2 regions of the Paenibacillus motobuensis genome follow, and region 2 is predicted to be linked to the other one. Evidence: a T-box and tRNA genes for the amino acid it is inferred to sense, from the RefSeq annotation. Region 2 holds a T-box; the other holds one or more tRNA genes.
The links. A T-box is a leader RNA that pairs with one kind of tRNA and senses whether it is charged. The one in region 2 lies ahead of leuS (leucine--tRNA ligase), so its partner is inferred to be a tRNA-Leu.
Positions count from the first base shown of each region.

Region 1: it has a tRNA-Leu gene. The T-box ahead of leuS (leucine--tRNA ligase) is inferred to sense a tRNA for this amino acid. The anticodon was not compared.

Region 1 covers NZ_BAAACX010000007.1:175,962-187,027, reverse strand. The annotation lists gene ABD014_RS06015 (alpha/beta hydrolase) at 1-776, opposite strand, end outside; gene ABD014_RS06010 (FecCD family ABC transporter permease) at 798-1,808, opposite strand; gene ABD014_RS06005 (FecCD family ABC transporter permease) at 1,810-2,817, opposite strand; gene ABD014_RS06000 (iron-hydroxamate ABC transporter substrate-binding protein) at 2,850-3,854, opposite strand; gene ABD014_RS05995 (AraC family transcriptional regulator) at 3,961-5,604, opposite strand; tRNA gene ABD014_RS05990 (tRNA-Leu) at 5,807-5,889, opposite strand; tRNA gene ABD014_RS05985 (tRNA-Glu) at 5,898-5,972, opposite strand; tRNA gene ABD014_RS05980 (tRNA-Ser) at 6,175-6,263, opposite strand; tRNA gene ABD014_RS05975 (tRNA-Asn) at 6,270-6,345, opposite strand; gene ABD014_RS05970 (MFS transporter) at 6,596-7,858, shown strand; gene ABD014_RS05965 (ArsR/SmtB family transcription factor) at 7,958-8,518, shown strand; gene ABD014_RS05960 (hypothetical protein) at 8,491-8,706, opposite strand; gene ABD014_RS05955 (SprT family protein) at 8,761-9,222, opposite strand; gene ABD014_RS05950 (hydrolase/acyltransferase) at 9,366-9,719, shown strand; gene cmpA (cortex morphogenetic protein CmpA) at 10,288-10,437, shown strand; gene ABD014_RS05940 (Tex family protein) at 10,499-11,066, opposite strand, start outside.
Region 2 covers NZ_BAAACX010000023.1:61,736-72,801, forward strand. The annotation lists gene ABD014_RS21970 (zf-HC2 domain-containing protein) at 28-1,290, opposite strand; gene ABD014_RS21975 (RNA polymerase sigma factor) at 1,287-1,835, opposite strand; gene ABD014_RS21980 (ComEC/Rec2 family competence protein) at 2,111-4,744, opposite strand; gene ABD014_RS21985 (deoxycytidylate deaminase) at 4,883-5,401, opposite strand; gene ABD014_RS21990 (ComEA family DNA-binding protein) at 5,416-5,991, opposite strand; gene comER (late competence protein ComER) at 6,100-6,936, shown strand; gene leuS (leucine--tRNA ligase) at 7,038-9,476, opposite strand; T-box leader at 9,544-9,779, opposite strand; tRNA gene ABD014_RS22005 (tRNA-Pro) at 10,165-10,238, shown strand; gene ABD014_RS22010 (DUF5412 family protein) at 10,325-10,753, opposite strand.

The sequences.
Region 1 (11,066 bases), on a different contig from region 2:
ATCTTCCTCCCGAGCATTTGCTTGGATGGGAAGTCCCTCTCTGGATTACCGAAGAACCACTTCAGGCTCTCTGGGAATTGCCTCATCATGAACAGATCGTCATGCGTACCTTCCGGTTCCACCTCCAGCTTCAGCTGAGTTGAGCCCATTCCTCTATCATGCCACAGTTGGTGGGCCTCCTTGGTATATTCAACCATATGTCGCTGCCGCGTCTCTTTATAAATTCCTTCCTTATCTCCAACCGACATATACACGCGCTGATGAGTTTCAAATCCATCATGCTCCCGGATGAAATCTAGCACTCCTTCATACCAGAAGGAGGCCGACAGCAGACCGAGCCGTCCGAAGGTGTCTGGCCGCCAGCAACCGGCGAAGAGGGAGATTAGTCCGCCAAGCGAACCGCCGATGATCGCCGTCTCCTCCGCCTGTCTTTTTGTTCGGTAATGACTATCGATATAGGGCTTGATTACATCTGCAACCTCATTTACATAGTCCTGTCCCCGGCCGGCGAATGGCGAGAAACCATCTACCAGCGCGGCCGCAGGCCACGGTGTATATTCGTCATTACGCGAATGCGGCTCTATACCAATCAGAATAACCTCAGCCAACTGGCCGGATAAATACAAGTGATCCAAATAGTTAAGGCAACCGCTGAATAACTCGCCTCCGTCCTGGACATACACCGCCGGATAGCGGCGCCATGTTGTCACATAGGATGGCGGCAAATGGAGGACCAGCTTCCAGTCTCCAACATTAAGCCGCTGATATCGTTCCATACTCTCCTCCCATGTCTTTCCTTATCCCCTAGTTCGAAGTAATAAATAAACGAAATACGGCACGCCGATGATAGACACGACAATACCAACCGATAGTTCTGCCGGTGCAAATACAGTCTTGCCAATAAAATCACCGATCAGCACCATAATCATGCCCACCAACCCGCTGACCGGGATGAGACGCGTATGTCGCAGACCTACAAGCTGCCGTGCTAGGTGGGGTGCAATCAAGCCGATAAAAGCGATACTGCCCGATACGGCAACACTTGCACTGACCAGTCCGATGCTACAGAGCAGAAATATGTTTTTCTCCCGCTCAACATGCAGCCCCACGCTCTTCTGACTGTCCTCACTAAGTTGAAACAGGTCAAGCTTATAAGATCGAAGACAGATTATCGGCAGAAGTAGCAGCCATGGCAGCATTGTGACGACGAACTTCCAATTCGCATTATGAAGGCTCCCGGCAAGCCATACGACGGCCATCTCGTAATCATTCGGATTCATCTTCAGGGATATATACATCGTGAGTGCCCCGAAACCTGACGCAACGGCGATACCGACCAGAATTAGCCGCTGCGGATCGAGTCTGCCCTTCTCTTTAGCGAACACATATATCGCTGCGGTAGCCAGCAAGCCGCCTGCGATGCCAAACATCGGCATCAGCATGACTCCAAGCCAACCTGTCACCGTAATAACTCCCTGGAACAGAAACATGAACAATACGACGGCCAAGCCAGCTCCGGCATTAATCCCTAATATCCCTGGATCGGCAAGTCCATTCCTCGTTACCCCTTGAATGATCGATCCAGCAGTGCCCAGTGCGAACCCAACGAGCGCTCCCAATACAATGCGCGGCAGCCTGAACTCGAATACCACAAGGTTATGTTCTGGTCGAGAGTCTATCCCTAGCAGGGTCTTGATAACATCCAGCACCGACATGTCGAATGTGCCGTTAGTCAAGCTGAGATAAGCAGCCGCAACAGCAATTAGAATACCGACAGTTAATACTGTCCAGAATCTTCGCTGCGTTATATTACTCACGGTGGGCACCTCCCCTGGTCTTGATCAGATACAGGAAGAATGGCACACCAATCAAAGAAGTGACTACTCCCACCGGAGTTTCAAACGGATAGTTAATAAAACGGGCTACAATATCACATGTCGCCAGGAAAATGCAACCAAGCACTCCAGAGACCGGAATAATCCAGCGATAATCAACACCCGAGAGGAAACGCGCGATATGAGGAATAATCAGGCCGACAAAGGCGATTTTCCCGGCCAGAGCAACGGAGACTCCGGTCAACAGTACAGTCGCGAGAATAGCCAATGCCTTGATGATCCAAGTGCGGATGCCCAATCCCTGGGCTACCTCTTCCCCCAAAGAGAGGGCTGAGATATACCTGGAGATTAGCAGCGCCAACGTCAGGCCGACCAGTGCGAACGGGATGCTAAGTCGGATTAGCTCCGGGTCCATTTGATGTAATCTGGCGTTATACCAGAAGCTGATATTTTGCGAGACTTGGAAGTAAGTCGACATCGCATGGGCCGTTCCGCTAAGAAAGGTTCCAATGATTGAACCGAGAATGGCCAGTTTGACCGGGCTAAGCCCGTTAGGAATAAGCCAGGCTAACCCAAAGACGATGGTCGTTCCCAAGGCAGAGCCAATCAGCGAACTGGTGATATATAAATTGGGGCTGGCATTCGGCAAAAATATCATGCACAGTGTAACCGCAAATACGGAGCCGTCCGATACCCCCATGATCGAGGGCGATGCGAGATAATTCCGGGTCATGCCCTGCATAAGAGCTCCTGAGACAGCGAGGAATGTTCCAATCAGGATCGACCCGACGACACGTGGAAGAAGGGAGCTTATAATGATCTGATGATCAACATTGTCCGGATCAAAAGCAACAATCGCGTTCCATACCTCCGCTGCCGTAATGCTCTTGGCCCCATATAAAATTGAAGCAAGGATCAATAATACAATGGCTGCCGGGGCCATTCCAAGAATGACCACCGGCAGCGTTCGTTTTAACCGCATCGTCAACACGCCTTATATTAACTGTAGTATTTTTACTTGGTAAGATTGGCAACCGCTGCTTTCAGGAACTCAATCTTGCTATAAGCCGTTCCCCCTTGGGCAAGCGGGTCGACGATGTTCACGAACACCTTACCGTTCTTGAATGCATTCAGACTTTTCATAATCGGATCTTGCTGGAACTCATCCAATGCTTTTGGCGTGTCCATATTCTCATCCGCCGAGAATTGAATAAACAGATAATCCGGATTCATCTCTGCGAGCTTCTCCTTCGAGATCAGCTCCTGAGCCTTGGCAGCTTGTACTTCTGCCGGAACGGCCAGACCGAGATCCTCATACAATACCGGGTTGAAGAATACCGCTGCCGGATAAATGTACACTTCCCCACCGCGGATCCGTACCGCCACGACCTTCTTGTCCTTCAGACTATCTCCGATTTGCGACTTGGCCGCATCCAGATCGGCCTTGTATTTGGCTATTTCCTGCTCAGCCTGCTCCTCTTTACCACTAAGCTCTCCGAGCAGTCTCAGATTCGCCTCCCAATTCGTGGATATGTGGGAATACGGGATGGTCGGAGCAATCTTCTCCAGCTTCTCATTGACCTCCGGTTTGAACTTGGTCGAAGTCAGGATGACATCTGGCTGAAGAGATAGAATTGTCTCAAAGTTCGGCTCCATTTTCTCGCCGACAGATTTCGCTTCTGTAGTGATTGATTCGAACAATGGAGGGAACTTTCCAGAGAATGAAATGGCGCCGATTGGCTTCACATCGAGCACGATTGAATCCTCCATCGCTTCAACGGCACCCGTAATAACAATTCGTTCAACTTTGGGCGGAAGTATATATTCCTGATCCAGATATTTTATAACTCTTGTATCCGATGATGCCGGTTGCTCTGCTGCTTCCGCAGGCTGCCCCGCGGCAGTTTGGTTAGTATTTTGCGCTGCTGGAGACCCCGAGGACGAATTCTCCTTGCCGCAGGCCGACAGGACTACCGTTAACGCCAGAAATACCCCTAATAACATATTGAATCTTTTCATATTCTCTCTAACTTCTCCCTTCGACAACTCTCGCCTTAATTGATAATGATTATCATTATTGATAGTAAAGGAGGAGTGCCGAATGTACCATGGACAAATTCCCGAATTAGCATGGACTTTTTCCAGTTAGCAGCTCTGTTGCAGCTTCTGCCATTTGCTCCATCGCAGTCGGAGAATGTTCCCGCCACGGATAGGAGTTAATAAGATGCATCGTCCCCTCTCTAACCGCCTGAATGGACATCCATGCCGCCGAGGATGATAACTCCCTCCAATAGGCCAATGTCTCCGAGTCTTGTCGGACTAGGACAAAAATATGCTTTGCCTTGATCATCGCCAATTGATCTATAGTCAACGATGCAAAGGGTTGTGCCTCTTGAAGATTAGGGGGTGTTTCGCAGCCCAGCAGCTTGTAGAGTACTTCATGCACAGCTCGGCTGTTATATAATGCAAGCTGATCATGGAAGACGCGCACCACAACTGCTGCCGGAGGCTGCATATACTGAATGATCCGAAGTCTCAGCCGAATAATATTCCGTTCAAAGGATTGCAGCCATTGATCTGCCTCCGCCTTCCTGTCTAGCAGCGTGGCCAGTGTCATTAGCTCTCTCTTCCAATCCCCTGTCTCCAATGCCAGCTCATGGAGCGGGGCAATCTGCTCTAATCTCTGTTTCTCCCAAGGCTCCAGCCCTTGGATGCATATAATCCGCTCCGGCTTGGCCGCTACAAGCTTCTCAAGATTAGCCTCTTTATTATGATTTTGCCGATAGGCATCCAGATGAACAGGGATATCCGGGCCAAGGGTATGATACCGCTCGGATGACCATTTAGGATGCAATGGAGCCGCATAGGGGATAATCTGCAGCGGAGTCAGATATCCAAGCAGCGAGGTAGAGCCGTATAAGGCTATCCTGTTGCTCCGCTCCTTCATGTATGCCGAAGGGGACAAGCCCATCTCTTTTTTGAATTTTCGGCTAAAATAGAATTCGTCCTTGTACCCCACCAACGGGGCGATCTCCTTCAACAATGCACCTGAACTAAGCATTAACTGCTTCGCCTTTGCCATTCTTACCTGTGTTACATAATCCATGACGCTGTGTCCGTATGTCTTCTTGAACATATCTGCAAAATATTTCGGACTGAACTCTGCGACCTCAGCCAGTCGTTGTATCGTCAATTCCTCACCATAATGCTCCTCGATATACGTTCTGGCCTTTTCAAGCACTTGCGCTTTATCGATTCCAGCCGCATTCCCGCTCCCGGCCGCCAGTTCGTACAGCAGCTCCTGGAAATCAAGCTGGGCCTGACACTGCTTATGTGACTGACTATGATGAAAATTCCTATGCACTTTACGGCTTACCGCCTTCAGGTTCTCTGCCGAACATACAGCCAAATTGTCCTCCCAGAGCGTACAAGATCCCAAATCTGTTATCTCTTTTATAGATTCCTTATATGAAGCATCCGCCTGATAGAGACTAAAATGGAATACGGCTGCTGTCACGAGATCGCACCTACGGCTCTTCGCTCCAAAGGTTCTTCCGCAAGGACATAGCTGAACACCGCCCTCACTAAGATGAACCGTCCGCCCCTCCAACTCGAGATTGAGCTCGCCCTTTAACACTATAATTAACGCATTTTGCATAGCCAGTTGCTGCTCCAGATTCAATCCGGTCTGGTTATAAAAGTCCGCATGCCACAGTCGGACCATCATAGCCTGAAGATCTACTCGTTTATGGTTTGCATTGGTCATCATTTATGTACCGCCTTTATTAATTGAGAATGGTTATCATTATCATGTAGATATCATACCATAAACGCCAGTCTGCGATAAGGACTTTCCATACGACTCTCTTCATTCCTATTAAAATAAAAAACAACCCCACTCCTTGTAAGGAATCAGGTTGTTCATAGAAAATAGAAAAAGCACCCGCCTCAGCGAATGCTTCTTAACTGTATGCGGTAGAGAGGACTCGAACCTCCACGGGCGTACGCCCACTACCCCCTCAAGATAGCGTGTCTGCCATTCCACCACTACCGCATATAACATGGTGACCCGTAGGGGATTCGAACCCCTGTTACCTCCGTGAAAGGGAGGTGTCTTAACCCCTTGACCAACGGGCCATATTTAATTAGGTTCCAAAAGCAGCGACAAGAAAGATTATAGCAAGAACTATTAAACATGGCAAGATGTTTTTTTAAATATTTTTACACCTTCACACCAGAAATAAAAAACTCCCGACACCGTTATGCAGCGCGGAAGCTTCAACTCTGAAGAACCCTTCTTATCAGGATTCTCATCTCTTGTAAATGAAGTTATTCAAAACGGAGAGAGAGGGATTCGAACCCTCGCACCGCTTACGCAGTCTAACCCCTTAGCAGAGGGTCCCCTTATAGCCACTTGGGTATCTCTCCAAGAAATGGCTCCCCGAACAGGACTCGAACCTGTGACAACTCGATTAACAGTCGAGTGCTCTACCGACTGAGCTATCAGGGAACATTGAATAACTATCAGAATAAATCCAATTTTATTACGCTTTCATCAGAAAGTCAAGATAGCGTGGCAGACTTTTGCTAGATCACACAATAAGCAATAAGAGGACAAGCTAAGCCAAAAAAAATTTAAAATTCTCCTCATCCCCCCTTGCTAAATTCCAAATGGTGGATATAATAAAGTCAACGTCAAAATAATTTTAATGTTAAATAAAATTGAACGAGTTAAATATTTTACCGAGAGGGAGATATTTATGCCTGAAGCTGTTTTGATGAAGGAAAAGAAACTCTCCAGTCTGCTTGCTCATAAAGAATTTACCCTTTATCTTCTTGCCAGAGTTATCTCTCACTTTGGCGACTCCATCGACTCGATCGCTTATAGCTGGATGGTCTACATGCTCACAGGATCGAAAATCATGATGGGTACTTTGTTCGCTCTTAATTTCGTACCTGGCATTCTGTTCAATTTCTTCACTGGAGCCCTAGTGGATCGCTGGTCGAAGCGCAAAGTCATTGTCATCACCTATTCTTGCCGCGGCCTACTTGTCATTTTTACAGCACTGTTGTATTGGCAAGGATGGCTACAACCCTGGCATCTGTATGTATTGACCTTTACGATCTCCACCATCGAATGCTTCTCGCATCCCGCGGAAATGGCGATCGTACCTTCCCTGCTTCCAAAACATAAACTATTAAGTGCCAACTCTATCTCCACCTCCGCCACAAGAACTGCCGAATTAGCCGGTCTTGCAATTACTGGCGGCATGATCGCCTTCTTGGGTATTTCCGGAGCAATCTTGCTGGATGGAATCACCTTCTTCACAGCCGCTACGCTGATAGCCTTTATCCGTGTCAACAAAGAAGAAACTGGAGAAGATGCATCTCAATCTTCAGCTGCGAAGACCTCTTTTATTCAGGAAATTAAGTTTGGACTCAAGTTCCTCTTCTCGAATCGGATGATCGTCACCATTGTCATCTGCGCTGCTTATGTTAACCTATGTCTCGCGCCCTATAATGTATTGACTCCGGTCTATGTAGCAGAAATTCTCAAATCCGGACCACAAGGGCTAAGCATACTCGGAATCGGCATGATCAGCGGAATGATCGTAAGTGCACTGTGGATTAGCCACAAGGGCACCCAGTTCAAGAAAAGCCAGCTTATCATCTTGGGTTATTTGATGCTCGGTCTAAGCTATTCTCTGTTGTATCTGCCTACCTTCTTTCAGGTCCATTCACTTTATTTTGCCGTCGTTATCACTTTTTGCATGGGGATGTCGGTCTCACTCATCAGCACGCCGGCCACTACTTACTTTATGGAGACGGTACCGAAGGAGCTGTTGGGCAGAGTCGGAGCTATTTATAGCATGATCTGTACGATAGCAATACCGATTGGCAGCTCTCTGGCCGGATTTTTAGGGGAATGGATGAAAGTCAATCTTTTATTTCTCATCTTCGGTCTATTGATGATCGTTCCGTTCTTCTATTTACTCAGCCGGCGTAGCTTCCGTGAGATCTGACGGCGGCTATCCAGCCGCTACTATCTTGTACTTTCCCTTGCATGAGTTATACTAAAATGAAGCAGTTATATGAACTTATTAGATTCCAGGGGGAACATCGTGAAAAAGGAACTCAAAACTTTAGAAGAAATCCGTATATACTCCGATCCCTATCGCATTCAGATTCTGAATGAATTTATAAGCTTCAACAGACCCGCAACGGTAAAAGAAGTGGCCGACGCTCTTCATGAAGTGCCTGCCAAGGTGTATTATCATGCCAAAAAGCTGGAGAGCATCGGAATGCTTGAACTGGTAGATACCAAGCTGGTGAACGGAATTACAGCCAAATATTATGAACCTTATAAAGGCCAGGTCATCATTCGCAAAAGTGAAGTTGATGATACGATCAAGCAGGTCTTCCAATCGGAGGCCGAGAAGTTGGTCTCGAACTTCTATGATGAGAACAAGAAGCGTTTCCTGCAGAATTACAGTGGAAGCATGTCAAAAGGAAACTTATTTAATAACAGTAGCATCTATTTAACAGAGCAGGAAGCCGAGCAATTGTTCTCGATGATTAATGAATTTTGTGAGCAGCATGGCCACCTTTCCCCGGGAGAGGGTCGCGTGCGGTACGAGATGTTCTTTACTCTATTTCACAATCCAGATATCAAATCCAAATAAAAAGAACCATCGTCTCCATTGTAGGAATGATGGTTCTTATGCTTATTCCTATTTAATTGCTCCAGCTTGCTCTTCGTCCGTCTTGTTCTCATATCCGCGAAAGCGAACTGGCTTCGTCCATCCTCCGGGTTGCGCTTGCCTTCCCTGACGCATTTTTGCCGAAATTTCTTCGCCTTTGATACTGCCATATACATCTCACTCCTCATCTGTTAATAGCTCTAGTATAGCATAAAACCGCATCCCTATATTGTATGCAGCTTCAATACGCCTGAACAACGGCCGCAGCGGTACCTTGCAGGATCCACCTTACGTTTGCGCTTATACTCCATTCCACAGCGGACACATATTAACTTATAGCGATAGGGCAAGGTCCGACGTTTAGCAGCTCCCGGCAGCGACTGGCAATAACGGCTTCCGTCTACCTTTTGCAGCAGTGCCTTGAATTCAGGGTCTCGGTGCTTGTATCCTTTGCCCGATATATGAAGATGATAGTGGCACAGTTCATGCTTAATAATCTTCTCCACCTCATCCCGGCCATAGGTCTGAAGCTGTGCAGGGTTAATCTCAATATTATGACTTTTTAGAAAATATCTTCCCCCGGTCGTCCTTAAGCGCCTGTTAAATGAAGCTTGGTGGAGAAAAGGTATACCGAAACTGCGCAGTGAGATTTCCTCGACCCATTCCTGAAGCTGTTTGTCGTCCATAGTTGCGGCTTCTCCTCTTGGTATAGTAACTTGTACTACTTTATCATAACACGCCGGTCATCATGCTGATTTTACTTGAATTTTAACTTCCTCTTAGGCTACACTGTCAAGTAGTAATGACAGAATAAAGGAGATTATTCGCGATGCCTTCAATGAGATACGTCATTTTGCAGCAAAATAGCGATCTGAAATTTGTAGAAATGCCTGAAGAATATGCCTATCAGCTGAGCGCACTTAACCTGCGACTGAACAAGGAGATCGCCAAGTTAACTGCCGCCAATGTGCCAAGCCTGCCGCTGGCTGTTGCCGAGTGCGACCGTCTTGACCTGCTGCAGCCATCCTTGCAAATTATGAGTGGAATCAATTATATCAATGAGTTGGAGTCCGCCTTCGCTTCCATCCAGGAGGAGAATTACCCGCTCATCTCCCTGCTGACCGAGATTCGCGCATTGCAAGCCCAGCTCGAGCAGTGGTACGAGGAAGAGGAACTTATTTAACTTTTATATAAGTGATTAACAAGGCCGCTTTTCAGCTCCGAAGCCTATCCTTCCGATGTGTGTTTTTTCAAAACGCTTCAGTTGGATGAAGCTAGGGACGTAAGGAGCGCAGCGTACGTAGTTTGTACGTGAGCACCTGAGATGTTTCCGTAGGGAACATGACTTCGTAAGCATTTGCTTAGGCCCGGCTGAATTCAAGATTCGATGCCGAATAGGCTTCTCAGTGTGACTTCGAGATCAAAAGCGGCCTTTTTGACTTCCTCATTCTAATAGATGTTCAAAAAGGCCGCTTTTCAGCTCCGAGAAGGTTGGATGAAGCTAGGGACGTAAGGAGCGCAGCGTACGTAGTTTGTACGTGAGCACCTGAGATGTTTCCGTAGGGAACATGACTTCGTAAGCATTTGCTTAGGCCCGGCTGAATTCAAGATTCGATGTCGAATAGGCTTCTCAGTGTAACTTCGAGATCAAAAGCGGCCTTTTTGACTTCCACTATAGTGGCGGACCTGCACTTTTTCCGGCATTCCCCCATATGCTAAACGTACTAAGCATGCCGGAGGAGGAGATATCCTTGCCAACTTGGCTAAGTAATCAAATTATGCGAGCCTTTAATAAACGGGATCGCCGTCAGATACGATTACTCAATGATTGCTGGTTCTTCTACTATAACCGTCAATGGACCAATGGGACCTCAAATCAACTGCCCCGTTCCAAATCATAGCCTAATTAACCGTCCACTATAGACGAAAGCCCGCCATCATCTGGCGGGCTTCTTTCACATCCTATTGCGGACTGTTGGCAGAATCGTTAGGCTTGCGCATGGTCAAGCCGACTCTTCCCTTCTTCAGATCAACATTCAAGACCCAGACGGTCACATTATCTCCTACCGAGACGACATCCATTGGGTGCTTCACAAAGCGATCACTAAGCTGGGAAATATGCACGAGACCATCATTCTTGATTCCGATATCGACAAAGGCACCAAAGTCGATCACGTTGCGTACGGTACCTTGCAGTTCCATACCTGGCGTCAGGTCCTCGATCTTAAGCACATCGGTGCGGAAAATCGGTAGAGGCAGTTCTTCACGCGGATCACGGCCTGGACGCTGCAGGCTGTCGATAATATCGCGCAGTGTCGGCACGCCGACTTCCAATTGCACGGCAACCGCCTCTGGCTGTAGAGTGGCCAGCTTGCTATTTAATTCTTTCGAGCCAAGCTGTTCCATTTCTACACTCAGCTCAGCAAATAACCGCTCCACTACTTCATAGGATTCCGGATGAATTGGCGTACGATCCAGCTCGAAGCTGCCATCGTTAATACGCAGGAAGCCGATGCACTGCTCATAGGTT
Region 2 (11,066 bases):
CTATTCCATATCTCATAAAAAGGTGACTTATTTATTTGTATTTTTTTGAGATTGGTCATTATTCCCGGTTGAGCCCGCTGCATCGCTTCCAGCATCCGCCTGCAACGTATAAGTCGAAGTCACGCCATCTTTCTCGATCTCATACTGATACGATTTGCTGTCCTCGGACCAGGAGCCTCGCACCCATACACCATCAATGGGCTTATCTGTAATCAAAGTGCGGCCGTTCATACTGTCTAAATTGTTCTGATACAAATAGAGATGGCCATCATTAACCTCGACCTTAAAGCCTCCGTCCGGCGAAGTCCATAGATCCGCAGCTACTATACCCATGATGTTCTGACCAATTGTAAATTGATTGCTCTCAATAGAACCCCCGGCATCCTCTGTTCCATCCGTAGTTCGGTCATGATTGTCGATACTGCGGTTGTCCTTAGCAACTTTATCGCTTGCAGTTCCCGAGTCTGTTGTATTTCCCGAAGCGGTTGATTTAGGCGTAGCTTTCTCCTGCTCGTTGCTCTGTCCACTCGAAGCCTTATCACTGGCAGGCACATCCACCTTATTAGGGGCCTTTGGATCCGCTGAACCCTGCTTGCTTACGGAATCCCGACTATCGTTACTGTCCCCGACAGGAGAATCCCCCATCCGCGCAGCATTAGGATTCTCATCTCCTGCATGACCACCTTGCTGCTCTGTCGATCTCAAGACGCTGTCGCCAGCATTCCCGGCCGGGTCACTGTCCTCTGGTGATAAATAGCTCTTTACACCACCGTCATCAGCAGCAGGGCTATCTGCACGATCTGATTGGGCAGCATGATCAGCCTTATCACTACTGGACATTGATTGTACTGACATTTCAGCATCTGACACCGTATGCGGCTGGTAATTGTATATGAATATGCCAAGGACTATCGCGGCAGTTACACCAAGTGTCCCTGCGCGAAAAGCCCGACTCCGCCATGGACTCTGCCTGCGACTGCGGCTTGTCGCCGCTTCTGCAGACTTGGCAACCAGCGGCTCCATCCCGGGTAACACCTCTGAAGCACTGCCTCCCTCCCGGCGTGCCCTGTCGATCTCATCAAGCTGAGGAAGAATCGAATCAACCAGACTAATCTTCGGCATTACCTTTGGAAGCTGTTCTAACTTGGAATTCAGTCTTTTTAATATATCAAATTCTTCGGCACAATCTCGGCAATTGCCAATATGCTCGAATAATTGGGCGCTTTCTTCATCGTTCAAATCATGGTCTAAATAACGATGCATCCATTCCACCGCCTCCGAACATTTCATCCTGACACACCACCTTTCTGATAATCTTGGAGTAAATGCTGAAGCTGTTGTCTCGCCCTAAATAAATAGGATTTCACAGTATTCAGTGGTAAATTCAAACAGTCAGCAATTTCATTGTACGAGAAGTCCTGCAAATATCTCAGAACAACAACAGAACGGTGATGTTCCGGAAGCTGATCGATTGCTTCGCGAATGTCCTCTGCTATGTAGCCGGACATCACTTCCCTCTCGACACTCTCTTTCCCTTGAAAAACAAGCTCATGCTCTTCAATAGAAACCGTAGGTTTGTTCCTTCGGAACTTATCAATACATATATTGGTTACTATGCGCTGAACCCATGTCTTGAATTGCGCCTTCTCCTCATAGGACTCTATCTTCGTATAGATCCTGATTAGCGCCTCCTGGGCTGCATCCAGCGCGTCCTGTTCGTTATTCAAAATATAATAGGCCGTCCGGTACACATGTGTTTCTATCTCACGCAATAGGGTGATTAGAGCGTCGCGATCGCCCTGCTGAGCGGCTCTGATGAGTCCCTGCTCTACCACTAAGGCTCCCCCTTCCTTGCAACATTACAGACGATATCGGCCAGCGATATGTTGCAATATTGTTATTCTATTTTTTAGACAAATAATGTTGGCTTTAAGAAGATATCTTTTTTCATATAAGTTCTCAATCTCACCTAAGAATACCAAAAAAAAGAGAACACGTCATCCAGCGGACACAGTGCGAAAATAAAAAGAAGAGGTCGCTAGTGACCTCGAGCAAAATCCAATCCTACTATGAGACGCAGGAACAGGTGAATAGTTTCTAAGGACACCGCCTATTCCGACGATTTATTTTTGTACCTTGACTGTATTAATCCTTGATGTACGGTAACCTGAACCTCCCCCTGCAAATCTGTCCGAAAAATCATGCTGCCGGACTGAGCCAGCCGCTCCACTACGCCGGCATTTGGATGCCCATAAGTATTGCCCACCCCCGCCGAAATCACCGATGCGGTTGGCCGATAACGCCTGATCCATAAGGCGGAGGTTGATGTCTTGCTACCGTGATGCGCTACCTTCAACATGTCTACCGGACGCAGATTATTGACTTCTCCTTCTGTAGATTCTTGATGCTCCAGGGCCATCATCTTGCGCTCCGTCCCTTCATCCGTATCCCCTGTGAACAGGAAGCTTGCTCCGTCCATTTCCAGTCGAAATACGACTGACTCGGCATTTTGTTCTTTAATATACGGTATGGCTGAATCCGGTTGATCCCCTTCATATCCATGCAGGAGTGGGGCCATAAATTCAAGTCTCGTTGCGGAGTCCGGACTGAGGGTCATGCCTCGAGAGACCGCATAAATAGAGATTCTCTTATCCACTGCTGTCTGCATTAGCTTAGCCAAAGTCGCCGATTCGGAGAAACTGCCGTTGAACAACAGAGCGCCGATCGGGAATTGCTCAACGACTGCTTGCAGGCCCCCGATATGATCCTGATCGCCATGCGTGGCAATGACGATGTCCAGGCGATGGATTCCTCGCTTCTTAAGCAATGGAACAACTGTCTTCGCTCCAACTTCGAACGGTTCCCGCCGATCGCGCCACCTCTCCCCCGGCTTGCGAAAAGACACGGTGCCGCCCCCATCCACCAGTATATTAATCCCTGATGGCGTCGTGATCAGTGTACAGTCGCCTTGTCCAACATCAATGAATTGAACATGACCCATGCCATGGGAGTTGAGCGGGCGGTAACCGTAGATCAGCATAGCAATAAGACTGATCGCCAGCGAGAGCATCGTCGCGTAACGCTTGAAGCTGACTCCCGCAAAGCTGTAGTAGCTCTTGGCTGTAGGGCGGACCGGACGATCCGGCAACGGAACAGTATCATCCGTGACAGACTGAACGGAGCGCTGAGTCGCCACCCTCTTGCTCAGCAGCAGCAAACCGTAAATGACCAAGTAGTAGCTGGCGATCCATAGGAGGCTCGGCGATTTCCAATAAGTCATGAAGCCGCTATGACTAGTAAGCCATTCCGTAGCCTTAAAAGTAACTTTGTTCACGAGAATGACCGGATAGGCGATCCAAGTACCTAGCCTGAGCCAAATCCAGCTGGACAGCAATGCCGCCGTGCCAAGAGGCAAAGCGACAAGCCCGATAACCGGGACGATTAGTAGATTCGCTGCCAGAGAGAGTAGTGAGAGTTGATTGAAATAATAGATCGTCAAGGGAAAAGAGACGATCTCCGCAGCCACCGTAATCGCCACGGTGCTACGAATTTTGGGCGGCAGCCAGCCCAGCAGCGGAAGTATCTGCGGCACGAAAATAATCAACCCGGCTGTAACGGCAAACGACAGCTGAAAGCTGACATTTAGCAAATAGTTCGGCTCCCATAACAGCATGAGCAGCGCTGCTGCTGACAGTACATTCAGCCCATCCTTCAGCCTACGCTGCCGCAGCAAATATAATCCGAGTATCGTCATGATACCGGAACGGATGACTGAAGGAGAAAAGCCTGTCAGCAGTACATAAATCGGCACGAAGCAGAGCACGATCAAGATCGAGGTCTCGCGGGTGACTCTGCAGAGACGAAGCAAGCCAAAGAGCAAACCGACGTTAATCGCTACGTGACTGCCTGAGATCGCCAGAATATGCGTCAGACCAAGCTGGGTGAACTGAGTATATTTATCCGGTTCCAGCTCGTCGGCGAGCCCAATTAGAAGTCCTTTCATATATCCCGCCTGCCACTCCGGGAATAATTGCTCAACCCGGCTTCCAATACGCTGTCTCAACTTATCTACCTCGCCCAGTAGAGCCGCCCTACTGAAACCGCTGGATGTTGCCTCCACCGCGGAGGCGCCTGCGGCTTTGAAAATCCAATGGATACGCTGTGTCCGTAAATACTTACCGTAGTCGAATCCACCGAAGTTGCGCGCTGCGCTTGGCTGCTCCAAACTGCCCTGCAGCGTGATCTCCTGCCCACGGGTCCAAGCTGCCGCAACAGCCTGCTCTTCCTGCTTAGACAGCTTGATCTGTACGGCAACCCGCTCACCAGCGGTGTCGATCCCATGTATACCCGGAGCTGTGCTTTCACCTGGAGCTTGCGAAGGCTCTACACGCTGCAGAGCTGCTGTAAATGCGGCCCGATCACCATCGACTTCCACCGCGGAGACGATCATTCCAATTGCTCTAACCATAACGGTATCCGAAGTTATATCTTCTGCAGCAAGGCCGGTGCTAATCTTGCTTACATTTCTCCCATCGTTGATTTGCCAATATATAGCCCCAAGCGAAAAAGCAAGCCATAACAAAACCATCTGTCTTGGCCGATATCTTAGTACGATCCCTAGTAGGGGGATTAGCAGGGTCAGCCCGCCCCAAGTAAGCCATAATGAGGTTCCATGCCATAGGACAGCACTCCCGCTCCCGGCAATCCAGCAGCAGACGACCATTGCCAATGGTCTGCTTTTCACAATTTTTACCCTCCCAATTTCTAATTGTCATTAGAAGCCAACCACCATTACTTCTGTATACGACAAAGAACCCCACCTGCCTAAGCAGATGAGGTTCTTCCTTCATCTTGTTATATATTGATCTTTGATGCCGATCTATTAGTTCTCTACTGCAGATATCGTCTCTTGCGGCGGCTGGTAAGTGTCCAGTCTACGGAACCGGATGCCTACCTGCTCCAGCATTGCCCTGACTTTGTCGGTATCCTTCGGATACGGGCGGTGAAAGACGATCTCTGTAATCCCGCTGTTCGCGAGCATGTTCGCACAGGTCCAGCACGGTTCATCTGTTACGTATACGCTCGAGCCTTCACGATCAATTCGGTCGGTGAACAACAGCAGATTCTGCTCCGCATGGATCGTGCGGATACAACGCTGTTTTTTGACCATAGTCTCTTTGCCGTCCTGAATGACCAATTCGTATTCCTCGGAGATCATGCAGCCTGCTTCCGAACAATCCGGAACACCGGATGGCGCTCCGTTATATGCTGTTCCGAGCAGCTTCTTGCCTTGCACGAGCACAGCCCCAACATGGCGACGATCGCAGCGGGAACGCGTCGATACCATATAGGCGATATCCATGAAATACGTATCCCAATCTTTACGCTGATCATGATTCATTGTTCGCTAATCTCCTATCTCAGCCCTACAAAGGGCCTCATTTTTTCAAGCATTTTTGCGCCGATTCCTTTGACCTTCGTCAAATCATCTACCGATTGGAAGGGGCCATTCTCATTGCGAAAATGAATGATCGCCTGCGCCTTCTTCTCACCGATTCCAGGAATCTCCTGAAGCTCTGTCACTCCGGCCGTATTGATATTAATCAAGCCACTCTGGCCTTGGGCTTCTGCGGGTAGTGTACCTTCGCTCTTAGCCTCTGCATCCGATGTACCCGTGCCCATAGCATTTGGTTCAGCGTTTCCCCCGTTATTGTTCTGCGCTGCCGTATCCGCATCAAGCAAAACCTGCTCTACCTGTCCTTGAGCCTGTGTCTCTGTGGTTAGTGGCGCCGTTGCAGTCAGAGCCGACCTATCTGAGGAGGCATCATTCATAAGAGCCGCCTGATCCTGCAGAGTTAGCGCCACCTCACGGTTCACGGGGGTCCACCCTTCGATCCCTGAGGCATGGCTGCCTCCTAGCACAAGAAGCATTAATACAGCCCCCGCAAGCGCGGAGCAAATCGAGGTAATGACATACCCTTTATTCATCATATAACACTCCAATCTCAAAAGAATCTGTGCCGTTTAGGTCATGAAGATCCAATCAAGATGCATACATATATAAAAACACTGCATATTTGCACGAAAGGAGGAAACGGGATGAAAGTGGCTTTCATCGGAACAGGGTCTATGGGCAGCCTGCTGATCGACGCATTTCTACGCTCCGGTGCACTACATCAAAGCTTCATCTGCATCAGCAATCGTTCCCCGCATAAGGCGGAGCGGATTGCAGGACGCCATCCCGGAATACGCATCGTAGACAGCAATGTCGAAGCCGCGCGTGAGAGCCAGATTATATTCCTATGTGTGAAGCCGCTGGATTTCCCGGGCGTCCTATCGGAGATTAAGGATGTGCTGACGGATAGACAAATTATCGTATCCATTACGAGCCCTGTTCAAATTGAAATGCTGGAGCAGGCCGTTCCATCGCGTATAGCAAAAATCATTCCCAGCATTACACATTCGGTGCAAAGCGGTGCCTCGCTCTGCATATATGGTTCGCGCATCCAGCCGGAGGACCGTCTCTTGCTGGAGCAACTCATGTCATCGATCAGCACGCCATTAATCATTAAGGAGGAACAAACCCGGATCGCCTCTGATATCTCAAGCTGCGGCCCAGCCTTTATCGCGTTCATCCTGCAGCGTTGGGCCGAGACTGCGACCGAGATGACGGGAATCGACAGAGCCGATGCCTTGTATCTGGGGTCGCAAATGCTGCTCGGTACCGGTAAGTTGCTTACGGAAGGCGGACTGTCCCCGGAAGAGCTCCAGCGGCGCGTCTCCGTGCCGGGCGGAATCACCGCCAAAGGCATTGATATTCTAGATTTAGGGCTACAGGACGTGTTCTCCAGACTTATCGACGCTACGCATCAGAAATATAATGAAGATCTCGATAAATTAGACAAATTGTTCAGTGAAATCCAAAACGAACGGTGACTCTAATATTTACTACATACTACCTCTAAACGTGTAAAAAAAGAGGGAAGACCGCCGGGTTCGGCCGGCCTTCCCAGTCCTTGTCTGTCTGCAATATTAAATTAACCAACTACGATATTGACAAGCTTGCCCGGAACCGCAATGACTTTACGGACTGTCTTGCCTTCAATAGCCTGCTTCACGTTAGGCAGGTTCATGCTGTGTTCTTGCATAGCTGCTTGGTCAAGATCCTTGGAGATCTTCGTACGTTCCACGATCTTCCCGTTCACCTGTACAACAATCTCTACTTCAGCATCCACAGTCCAAGCTTCATCATAAGTTGGCCATGATACATAGCTGATGCCTCCAGTATTTCCAAGACGCTCCCACAATTCTTCTGCGATATGCGGTGCGAGCGGAGACAGCATTTGTACAAAGTTCTCAGCTGCTTCTTTCGGTACACTGTCCACTTTATAAGCTTCGTTGACGAAGATCATCAACTGGCTGATCGCTGTATTGAAGCGCAGAGCCTCAAGATCTTCCGTTACCTTCTTCACTGTCTTATGCCATGTACGTTTGAATTCGTCGCTGCCTTCGCCGCCGATCTTTGCGTTCAGGCTTCCATCCTCAGTAACGAACAGACGCCAAATCCGGGACAAGAATCGGTGAGCTCCTTCAACCCCGTTCTCGCTCCATGGCTTGGTCGCTTCAAGCGGCCCCATGAACATTTCATACATACGGAGCGTATCGGCACCATAATTGTTCACGATATCGTCCGGGTTAATAACATTGCCGCGGGATTTACTCATTTTCTCATTATTTGTGCCCAGAATCATTCCTTGGTTAACGAGCTTGTGGAACGGCTCCTTCGTGGATACCACGCCAAGATCATACAGCACTTTATGCCAGAAACGTGCATAGAGCAGATGCAATACCGCATGCTCCGCGCCACCGATATACAGGTCGACTGGAAGCCATTCCTGTTGCTTCTCTGGGGAGCACAGTTCCTTATCATTATGCGGATCGATATAGCGCAGGTAGTACCAGCAGCTTCCCGCCCATTGCGGCATCGTGTTTGTCTCGCGGCGAGCTTGAAGTCCTGTCTCAGGATCTACCGTATTCACCCATTCTGTAACGTTCGCCAGCGGGGATTCCCCTGTACCGGACGGCTTGATATGCTCAACTTCCGGAAGGACAAGCGGCAGCTGATCCTCAGGAACCGGCTTCATCGTTCCGTCTTCAAGATGAAGGATCGGAATCGGCTCGCCCCAATAACGCTGACGGCTGAACAACCAGTCGCGTAGACGGTAAGTGATTTTCCTTTGGCCTTTGCCATTTTCTTCAAGCCAGGAAATCATCTTCTTAATTCCTGCTTCTTTATCCATACCATCCAGGAACTCGGAATTGACATGCGGGCCGTCTCCAGTATAGGCTTCCTTGGACAGGTCGCCACCGGACAGCACTTCGATGATAGGAAGATCGAATTGCTTCGCAAATTCATAGTCGCGTTCGTCATGTCCTGGAACAGCCATGATCGCCCCGGTACCATAACCGGCAAGTACATAATCGGCAATCCAGATCGGCAGCTTCGCACCGTTAACTGGATTGATCGCATACGCGCCTGTAAACACGCCTGTCTTCTCTTTAGCCAAGTCTGTACGCTCCAGATCACTCTTATGAGCAGCTTGTTCCTGATAACTCTCTACGGCTTCACGTTGTGCGTCAGTCGTGATCTTGGCCACCAGTTCATGTTCAGGAGCAAGCACGGCGTAGGTAGAACCGAACAATGTATCCGGACGAGTCGTAAATACGACCAGCTTATCCTTGTGTCCATCGATATCAAACACGACTTCCGCACCTTCAGATTTGCCGATCCAATTGCGCTGCATATCCTTAATACTCTCGGACCAGTCAAGCTCCTCGAGATCTTCCAATAATCGCTCCGCGTACTCGGTAATCTTCAGTACCCATTGGCGCATCGGCTTACGGATTACCGGATGGCCGCCTCGCTCACTCTTGCCGTCGATAACTTCTTCATTGGCAAGTACAGTACCGAGTGCCGGACACCAGTTCACTGGAATTTCCGCCACATAAGCGAGTCCTTTCTTGTAGAGCTGGATGAAAATCCATTGTGTCCATTTATAGTAGTCCGGATCCGTTGTGCTAATCTCACGGTCCCAATCATAGGAGAAACCGAGCGATTTGATCTGGCGCCGGAAGTTGTCCACATTCTTGATCGTAATGTCGCGAGGATGCTCACCTGTGTCCAGCGCATGCTGCTCTGCTGGCAGTCCGAAAGCGTCCCAGCCCATTGGATGAAGCACATTATAGCCGCGCATCCGCTTGTAGCGAGATACGATATCCGTCGCCGTGTAGCCTTCAGGATGGCCTACATGAAGCCCCGCGCCCGAAGGATAGGGGAACATATCCAATGCATAAAATTTTGGTTTTCCCGCGTCTTCGCGAGTCTTGAAAGTATGATTCTCTTCCCAGAATGCTTGCCATTTCGGCTCAATGGTCTGGGCTTGATACACGTCATGAGGTACGTTCTTGTCCGCCATGATTCTCGAATCCTCCTCTAAAACATCTCCTGAAATGTAAAAAAACCTCTCCATCCATAGCGTTATCGCTAGGGACGAGAGGAAATTTCCCGTGGTACCACCCTAGTTAGCGTTGGACATGCTTTGTCCTTCACTCCCTTATGTACCCAATAACGCGGGTAAGACGATGATGTTACAGGGGATATGCCCTTTTGCATCATGACTCCGAGGCGAGTTCATTTGTTGCTCCAACCGACTTTCACCAGCCGCCGGCTCTCTGAATGGCGCAGTAACCAAACTAATAATCCTCATCAAAGTCGCAAATATCCAATGAATCACCCTATATTATATAGAAAGATTCTTTTTTACGCAACATACCTGGCTATATTTCAAGATCAAGGTGATGATGTGATATTCATATATTGTTCAAGATCATGTCTTTTTTAATGAGTGTTCAAAAGGTCCGGTTTTCAGCACCGAGAAGGTTGGAGGAAGCTAGGGGCTGAGGAGCGGAGCGTACGTTTTGGGTACGTGAGCACCGGAAAGCCCGGCTGAATTCAAGCTTCGATGTCGAATTAACCTCCTGATTCACATCGTGATCAAAAGCTGACTTTTAGAACAACCGCTTTACACGTTTTTTGAACAGGAGTATAATTTCAGGTGTTCCCACTAGTTCATCGAAGTTGATAGTCGGGACGCTTCATCTTACCGAGACGTGGCTCAGCTTGGTAGAGCGCTTGCTTCGGGAGCAAGAGGTCGCAGGTTCAAATCCTGTCGTCTCGATTTTACGCTATAGAATATAAGACAACTACCTAACGGATTGATTTTCCGAAAAGGGAGTTGTCTTTTTTTAGCGTTTTTTGATGTCGCTAGTTTTGATAGCATTTCTCATATTCATCTTTCATTAACCAACTTTTACAGGCAAGACCATTTTCGTGATAAATCTCTTTATCAATTTCTAATTCGATACTTCTATTTGATTTTGGATACTTAGGTTCGTCATTCAGAATATACAGGGTGTTTTCATTCACCCATTCCATAGAAATGTTACTTTTTGCATCACTATAATAAACAGTTTTAACTTTATTTCCTTCATTATTGTATGTGATTTCAACCCATACATTAACTCCTCCAGCAGCACCTCCATATAGTTCATAAAAAGCATTAGCTGTATATTTTTCTGTTGGTGATGTTATAGGTCCAGGTCCTTTTTGAGTATATTCTCTATCAATAGTATCAAAAGTGAAAAAATAGTTCTTATATAGAAATAGTCCAAGAAGCAGAATTACACTTGTCAAAGTAGCCAGTAGTAGTTTTTTAGGAAACTGTTTCTTTTTGATAAAGAAGATTATGAAATGGATAACAAAAACGAGAAATAACAGTATAGTAAATAATAACAATAAGAAACCGAGTATATTAATTAAAATATGTATTACCTCCTGTTTCCCTTAATTAACCTGTCTATTTCAATAAGCAAGAACATTATTCACAATCTATAAATATTCTATCATAATTTTTCCAAATACCGAGAAGACACGATTATCTCTGTTCTTCGAACACCGTATTTCTAAATTGACCACCATTTAAATAATGGATACTATTGAAATATTA